2 regions of the Polaromonas sp. CG_9.11 genome follow, and region 1 is predicted to be linked to the other one. Evidence: predicted binding sites of a transcription regulator. Region 1 holds the regulator's gene; the other holds the start of a gene.
What was found. Region 1 encodes NrdR, which represses ribonucleotide reductase genes. Its sites were predicted from a motif close to CACNANATNTNGTG; they were not measured.
Positions count from the first base shown of each region.

Region 2: IWX85_RS02890 (ribonucleoside-diphosphate reductase subunit alpha) is a predicted target of NrdR. The motif match lies at 2,105-2,118, and genes of this name have one in related genera.

Region 1 is NZ_JADOVE010000005.1:157,484-161,811, reverse strand. It holds gene IWX85_RS06330 (PilW family protein) at 1-840, opposite strand, end outside; gene pilV (type IV pilus modification protein PilV) at 837-1,490, opposite strand; gene nrdR (transcriptional regulator NrdR) at 1,631-2,080, opposite strand; gene glyA (serine hydroxymethyltransferase) at 2,181-3,425, opposite strand; ZMP/ZTP riboswitch at 3,485-3,615, opposite strand; gene IWX85_RS06310 (lytic transglycosylase domain-containing protein) at 3,654-4,328, opposite strand, start outside.
Region 2 is NZ_JADOVE010000002.1:239,344-243,671, reverse strand. It holds gene IWX85_RS02900 (sigma-54 dependent transcriptional regulator) at 1-1,232, shown strand, start outside; gene ampD (1,6-anhydro-N-acetylmuramyl-L-alanine amidase AmpD) at 1,219-1,818, shown strand; gene IWX85_RS02890 (ribonucleoside-diphosphate reductase subunit alpha) at 2,261-4,328, shown strand, end outside.

The DNA of each region.
Region 1 (4,328 bases):
CGCCGAAGCAGTCGGGCCGCGAATAACCATGCCAATGCGCAAACTTCGTACGCGCCGCCAGTTCGCATTGGTTCCAACCGGATCACTGGGCACCACGATCTGGTCAGCGCGAAGGAAGCGGTCTGCTACAGAGTCTGTAGTGGCTCCGGCAGCGGGCGCAGTGTTGGGTGTCACGTTGTCAACACCGTAAAGAACCTGAAAGTTTTCTACGCCCTGAATGATTGGTTGAGCGGTTAAAGGTCCTGTACTGCACATTAGAGAAGGCTCACCTTGGCTGAGGTCGACATACAGAACACTGGTGATGCGGTCGTCCCGGTTGATGGGGATGGCAGTGGATGGATTGCCTGCGCAATCGATCATGCTTCTATCGGATACGCCTGAACCTGGGAATGTCTCTGTGGCCTGATAGCGCAAGATAAGAATATCGCTTCCAAAACCGAGCCCAGTTGTACGGACCGTAGCAGTGTTGAATGGATCTGATGTACTCGGTGTTGAGTTGTTAAATCCGGATATGGATGGGTCGGGATTACTGGCAACACCGGTGACATTTATAAGCCGGTTGGTCGTTGCATAGATGAAGTCCTCATAGCCAGCCTGAACGCCCAGCCGATGCATCAGGTCTGTTGCGAATCGGGCGTTGTCCCTGAGTTGTGATGCGGCATCGACGGTGACGAATCCTTGACGGCTGACGATGAGTGCGGATATTGCGGCAATCACAATGACAGAACTGATGGCCATTGCAACCAGCAGTTCGACAAGGGTAAACCCTCTGTCCCGGATTGACTGTGAAGACTTCCATCGGCGCGGGGAAGGGGCAAGCTGAGCATGCAAGCTTTTCATGAGCTGCTGCCAGGTGTGATCGGAAGAACAATGGCGGGGGTTGTAGCCCTGTCGAGGGCCGCGTCGCCGCTTGAAGAACGGTTTGTCGAGCCACGGGTCCAGCCCATTTTGATCATTGCTGTTGCGTCTGTGCTGCTGGCAGTGCATGCCCATTGTGGAATGCCATTGGTATCAAATGGTGCGGAATCAATGCAGACCCTTACACGAGCGCCAGGCAGTTCGCTTGCCACCCTCGCCAGCCACTCAGTCATCTGTGCGTCTGCAATTGCGGTGTTGCTGGCACAGGCCGTTGAACTCGCAACATTAAGGCAGTAGGACGCAGTGGTTGGTGCCAGGGGGCTGGTGAAGTCGCCTAAATAAGGGTTAGCGGTTGAAAGAAGGCCGATGTCCTTGTTTCCACGCATCATTTCCGCCATCTCACGTGCTAGAACACTGGCTGAAGACTGGAGCCGTGCCTCGCGGTTGGCCTGCAACGCGGCAGCTTGCAGCCCTACCATGCCCAATAGACCAAACGACAAAATGATGATGGAAATAAGTACTTCAATCAGGGAAAAACCGTTGGAGCGCCGGACCGTGGAGTACGACGATGCTGGTTTTCTGCAACCGCACGAATCTACCTTTAACGAACCGACGGCTTCAAGACGTTTCATACTGTAATGGTATGTGACATCAAGAACAAACGGCAAGAAGCTTGCACCGTCTGTCCAGTTCAGTTGACCGTTTGGAATGAAAACCCGCCGCGATGATATCTAAAACGGTCCTGCAAACGGTCACCAACCACTGTCGGACCTTAACGCCCCACCTCATCCACCAGTATCCTGAACTCGTCAATGTCCTCAAAACTGCGGTACACGCTGGCAAACCGGATGTAGGCAATCTTGTCGAGCTTCTTGAGTTCCAGCATGACCAATTCGCCCAGACGGCTCGAAGCCACCTCGCGCAAGCCCAGGCTCAGCAGCTTTTCCTCGATCTGCTCAACCGCTGCATCGATCTGCGCGGTGCTGACAGGGCGTTTGCGCAGGGCCAGGGTCATTGAACCCAGGATTTTGCTGCGCTGGTAGTCGGTACGGCGGCCGTCTTTCTTGACGATGGACGGAAAGCTGACATCAGCGCGTTCATAGGTTGTGAAGCGCTTTTCGCAGGCGCCGCACTGGCGGCGGCGGCGTATGAAGTCGGCGTCTTCTGAAATCCGGGTTTCGACCACCTGAGTTTCAAGATGGCCGCAAAAAGGACATTTCATAAGTCCTCTGGTCAAGCATTTAAGCGTTTGAGGCCGTTGGCGCAACAGCCGCGGGCGCAAGCAGCTATCAAATGAATAGCTGTTTTACCTGTCATGTGAGTCAGCCGTAAACCGGGAAGCGGCTTGTCAGGGCATGAACCTTGACGCGCACTGCCTCGATGTTGACCGCATCGCGCGGGTTGTCGAGCACGTCGGCAATCAGGTGGGCCGTCATGCGCGCTTCCTCGTCCTTGAAGCCGCGCGTGGTCATGGCCGGCGTGCCGATGCGCACGCCGCTGGTGACCATCGGCTTTTCCGGATCGTTCGGAATCGCGTTTTTGTTGATGGTCATGTGGGCGCTGCCCAGCACGGCCTCGGCTTCCTTGCCAGTGATGCCCTTGGCGCGCAGGTCAACCAGCATGACATGGCTTTCGGTGCGGCCGCTGACGATGCGCAGGCCGCGTTCGGTCAGGGTTTCAGCCACGGTCTGCGCATTTTTCAGGACTTGCTGCTGGTACGTCTTGAACTCGGGCGACAGTGCTTCCTTGAAGGCGATGGCCTTGGCAGCAATCACGTGCATCAGCGGTCCACCTTGCAAGCCGGGAAAGATGGCGCTGTTGATGGCTTTTTCGTGCTGCGCCTTCATCAGGATGATGCCGCCGCGCGGGCCGCGCAGGCTCTTGTGGGTGGTCGACGTCACCACGTCGGCATGCGGCACAGGGTTGGGGTAGATGCCGGCGGCAATCAAACCGGCGTAATGCGCCATGTCAACCAGGAAAATCGCGCCGACGTCCTTGGCGACCTTGGCGAAACGCTCAAAGTCAATGCGCAGGCTGTAGGCAGAGGCGCCTGCAATGATCAGCTTTGGCTTGCTTTCATGGGCCTTGCGCTCCATGGCGTCGTAGTCAATTTCTTCCTTGTCATTCAGACCGTAGGACACCACGTTGAACCACTTGCCGCTCATGTTCAGCGGCATGCCGTGGGTCAGGTGGCCGCCTTCGGCCAGGCTCATGCCCATGATGGTGTCGCCAGGCTTGAGGAAAGCGAGGAACACCGCCTCGTTGGCCGAAGCGCCGCAATGCGGCTGGACGTTGGCGGCGTCGGCGCCAAAAATCTGCTTGACGCGGTCGATGGCGAGTTGCTCGGCCACATCGACATGTTCGCAACCACCGTAATAGCGGCGGCCGGGGTAGCCTTCGGCGTATTTGTTGGTGAGCTGCGAGCCTTGCGCAGCCATGACGGCGGGCGAGGCATAGTTTTCGCTGGCAATCAACTCGATGTGATGCTCTTGCCGGGCGTTTTCAGCCTGGATGGCCGCAAAGATTTCGGGGTCGGTCTGTTCGATGAGAATATTGCGATGGTACATGGCAGTCCTTCAAGACTTCGGTTCCTTGTCCTTTGGCTCTGTTGCAGAGCCGAGGAAGCAAGGGCTGCCCAGGCGAACGGCTGAACGCTTTTTGGCCCGATGGCCGCAAACGGTGCGCTTCCCCGTGGTGTCCCACGTCCGCATCAATGGTTGAAAACCTGGATGCCTATCGCCAGTCGCGCACCGCGCTAGTGTAGCGCAGGGCGCCCAGCCGGCTTGTTCGCTCCCTCAGGACTGGTCCAATTGCGCAACTTCGTCTGAAGTCTTCGGTTTGGCGGGAAAGGACACCGATGTGGTTTGCGCAGGTGCTGGCGCTGCAACAAAACGCGGTGTGGTCGTGGGCGGGCGCTTGCCGCCCACCACGGCCAGCAGGCGGGCGCGTTCAGCCATCACCTTGCTGGCATAGCCGCCGTCGCTTTCCAGGTTGGCGGCGCCAACATAGTATTTCAGCCCGCCTTCAATGGAGCCGGCGCGCGTGATGCACTCCTGCAGTACCTTGACGCCGACACGCAGGTTGGCCACCGGGTCAAAGGCTGCGAGCCGGCCGCCGATCTTGGCGTATTTGTCATGGTGAACCTGCGTCATGACCTGCATCAGGCCCTGGGCGCCGACCGGGCTTTGGGCGAACGGGTTGAAGCCCGACTCAATCGCCATGATCGCCAGGATCAGTGTCGGATCTAGCTTGACGTTGTGGCCGATTTCGAAGGCTTCGGCCACCAGTGCCCCGACGGGCTCCTGCGCCACCGAGTACTTTTTGCTTATCCAGGAGGCGACCGCCGCCTGCTGGCTCGAAAGGACCTTGGGCTTGTCGGCCACCGGACGCTCGGCCACCACCGGTTCCCTGGGCGTGAAGCTTTCCGGTTCGACCACGACGCCGCGTCGCTCTTGCAGCCAGGCCATGAG
Region 2 (4,328 bases), on a different contig from region 1:
AACTGCTGCGCGAACTGGCCCAACAGCAACGCGCAGAACGCTGCGTGGTCATCACGGCGCACGGTTCGGCCAAAAATGCGGTCGAGGCACTGAAGGCCGGGGCCTTTGACTACCTCACCAAACCGGTTGACCTCCAGCAGTTCCGCAGTGTGGTGGCGTCGGCCGTGCAGGAAACCCGAAACGTCAGCCAGGCCCTTGCCAAGGCCGATAGCCGCAGCCCAACGGCCGGGGCGGCTGTCCCGGCGCCCGGCAAACCGCCTGACGCGGCGCCCATCCTGCAAAAGCTGGTCGGTCAAACGCCCGTGATGCAAGCCGTCAAGTCACGCATCGTGAAGGTCGCCGGCAGCATGGCGCCAGTACTGATTCGCGGCGAGTCCGGCACCGGCAAGGAACTCGTGGCGCGCGCCGTGCATGGCTGCAGCCACCGTGCGGCCCATCCCTTTGTGGCCGTCAACTGCAGCGCGATTCCCGAAAACCTGCTCGAAGCCGAGTTCTTTGGCGCGCGCAAGGGTGCCTACACTGGCTCGGTGCAGGACCGGCAGGGCTACTTTCAGGCGGCCAAGGGCGGAACGCTGTTTCTCGACGAGATTGGCGACCTGCCGCTGGCCATGCAGTCCAAGCTGCTCCGGGCGATCCAGGAGCGCACCGTACGGCCGCTGGGCTCGCCGCAGGAAGACATGGTCGACGTTCGCATCGTCAGCGCCACCCACAAGGACCTGGCACTGGGGGTCGAGGTTGGCAGTTTTCGCCAGGACCTGTATTACCGGCTCAATGTGATCGAGATCACGGTGCCCCCGCTGCGCGAACGGCTGGACGATTTGCCAGCACTTTGCCATGCCCTGCTGGCCCGGATCTGCCAGGAATCCGGCCTGGAGGTACCCGTGCTGAATCCTGCGGTGCTCGCCCATCTGCGTTCGCTGCCGCTCAACGGCAATGTCCGCGAACTGGAAAATATCCTGCATCGGGCTGTCGCCCTGGGTGAAGACAGTCTGTCGCAGGTTGACACGCCGCCAGAGCAGCCTGTAGCAGTTCCAGAAAATCTTCAAAATTTTCTAGACCAGCAGGAGCGAAGCATCCTGGTCAAGGTATTGCAGGAAACCGGTTTCAACCGCACGGCTGCCGCCATCCGGCTGGGTTTGAGCCTGCGCCAGATCCGCTACCGCATTGCCCGCCTGGGAATCACCACGCCAGGCCACGATGATGCGGCCGAAGCCCTCGATGACCTTGCCTGAAGCAGGCCTGCCGCCAGGCACTGGCTTGTGGCAGCACGGCTGGTATCGGCATGCGCGGGCCATGGTGTCGCCGAACGTCAATCAGCGCCCTGCTGGCGCGAAAATTGATTTGGTCGTGATTCACTCAATCAGCCTGCCGCCGGGGAAATTCGGCAATGGCAACGTGCAGCGCCTTTTCACCAACCAGCTCGACTGGGACGCGCATCCCTACTTCCAGGGCATCCGGGGACTTGAGGTTTCAGCGCACTTTTTTATCACCCGCACAGGGGCCCTTTGGCAATTCGTCGGCTGCGACGACCGTGCCTGGCATGCCGGCCACTCGGCTTACCGGGAACGAAGCCAGTGCAATGACGACTCGATTGGCATCGAACTCGAAGGCCTGGAAGGAAGCATTTTTGAAGCACCGCAATATGAAACACTTGCCAGCCTGTGCGCAGCGCTTATGCAGGCCTATCCCGTGGCGCATATCGCCGGACACGAGCATATTTCGCCGGGGCGAAAACTAGACCCGGGACCTGGCTTCGACTGGCGCCTGCTGCAGGATTCACTGGCTTTGCCCAATCGGTATTTACCCCGACTTGCTTGAGGGCACTCTCGTGTGTGTCGACTTGCAGGCCCCTGCATGCATGCCATGATCCCAGCCTGAACATCTTGCCTGTCGAGGCTTTATAAGCGTCTGCAAACCAAAACCGGCGGAAAGCCGCGCCAGCACTAGGCCGGGTATCGAAAAGCCTGATTCCATCAGGCTTGCGCAAGGTCGCATGGAAAACCGGAGCTCTTTGACGGCATTAAAAAATAATAAAAAAGCCAGGTTGGATACCGACAACACCAGGCAACGGTACACTACCGGTAGTGGTTGCAGCGGCGTCAGACACTAGGTATAGTGCTTAACCATCAATCAGCCCATTTGGGACTGGTCACCCAATTGAAGAGAAAACCAGTCTGTCGAAACGCTGGTTTTCGACAGGCCTCTTCTTTTTACTGATCCCGCATATCACTTGTTCGCCACAAAAAATTCAGAGGAAATCATGCAAACAGCACCCTACGCCGTGCCCCATTCATCCAATGTTCCCGTCAGCAGTTCTACCCGCAACACCGAACTGGCTGTTTCCGGCGCGCTGGCCAACTACCAGATCATTCGCCGCAATGGCTCGGTCGTCGCATTCGAGCCGCACAAGATTGCCGTTGCCATGATGAAGGCTTTTCTAGCCATCCATGGCACCCAGGGCGCGGCATCGGCCAGTGTGCGCGAAACCGTCGACACCCTGACCCAGGCCGTCGTTCGCGCGCTGATGCGCTCACGCCCCAGCGGCGGCACTTTCCACATCGAGGATGTGCAGGACCAGGTTGAACTTGGCCTGATGCGCGGCGGTCACCACGAAATCGCCCGCGCCTATGTGCTGTACCGCGAAAAGCACAACCAGGAGCGAACCCGGCAACTGCAGACCCAGACGCCTGCCGTGCCGCAACTGCATGTCATGGATGGCGGCAAGCGGGTGGCGCTCGACATTGCCAACCTGCAGGCGCTGATCCAGGCCTCCTGCGCCAACCTCGGCGCCGACGTGAAGCCCGACCCGATTGTTTCGGAAACCATGCGCAACCTCTATGACGGTGTGCCCATCGACGAGGTCTACAAGGCGTCCATCCTGGCGGCCCGTACGCTGATTGAAAAGGACCCTGACTACACCTACGCCACTGCGCGCCTGCTGATGCACACCATCCGCCGGGAAGTGCTGGGCGAGGAAGTCAACCATGAAGCCATGGTGCTGCGCTACCCAAGTTATTTTCCCGAGTTCATCGCCAAGGGCGTGAAAAACGAACTGCTGGACGAAAAACTCCAGCAGTTCGACCTGGCGCGCCTGGGCGCGGCGCTCAAGCCTGAACGCGACCTTCAGTTCGACTACCTTGGCCTGCAAACGCTGTTTGACCGCTACTTCCTGCACGTTCGCAAGCAGCGCATCGAGTTGCCGCAAGCCTTTTTCATGCGCGTGGCCATGGGCCTGTCGCTCAATGAGCAAAATCGCGAAGAACGCGCGATCGAGTTCTACGAAATCCTGTCGTCGTTCGACTTCATGTCGAGTACGCCGACGCTGTTCAATGCCGGCACGCTGCGCTCGCAGCTGTCATCGTGCTACCTGACCACCGTGGCCGACGACCTGGGCGGCATCTACGACGCCATCAAGGAAAACGCGCTGCTGTCAAAATTTGCCGGTGGCCTGGGCAACGACTGGACGCCGGTGCGCGCCATGGGCGCCCACATCAAGGGCACCAACGGCGAATCGCAAGGCGTCGTACCCTTCCTGAAAGTCGTCAACGACACCGCCGTGGCGGTCAACCAGGGCGGCAAGCGCAAGGGCGCAGTCTGTGCCTACCTGGAAACCTGGCACCTGGACATCGAGGAATTCCTGGAACTGCGCAAGAACACCGGCGACGACCGCCGCCGCACGCACGACATGAACACGTCGAACTGGATTCCCGACCTGTTCATGCGCCGCGTGATGGAAAAAGGCAGCTGGACACTGTTCTCGCCGTCCGACACGCCCGACCTGCACGACAAGTACGGCCAGGACTTTGAAAAGGCTTACGTAGCCTACGAAGCGCGCGCCGAGCGCGGCGAACTCAAGCCCTCGCGCAAGCTGCAGGCCACCGACATGTGGCGCAAGATGCTGTCGATGCTGTTCGAAACCGGCCATCCGTGGATCACCTTCAAGGACGCCTGCAACATCCGCTCGCCGCAGCAGCATGTCGGCGTCGTGCATTCGTCCAACCTGTGCACCGAGATCACGCTCAACACCAGCGAAACCGAAACCGCCGTCTGCAACCTGGGCTCGATCAACCTGGTCCAGCACCTGAAAGACGGCGCGCTCGACCACGACAAGCTGAAAAAGACCATCACCACGGCCATGCGCATGCTGGACAACGTGATTGACATCAACTACTACGCCGTGGAAAAGGCCCGCCATTCCAATCTGCAGCATCGCCCGGTCGGACTGGGGCTGATGGGTTTCCAGGACTGCCTGTACGAGTTGCGCGTGCCTTATGCATCGCAGGCAGCAGTGGAATTTGCGGACACGTCGATGGAGGCCATCTGCTACC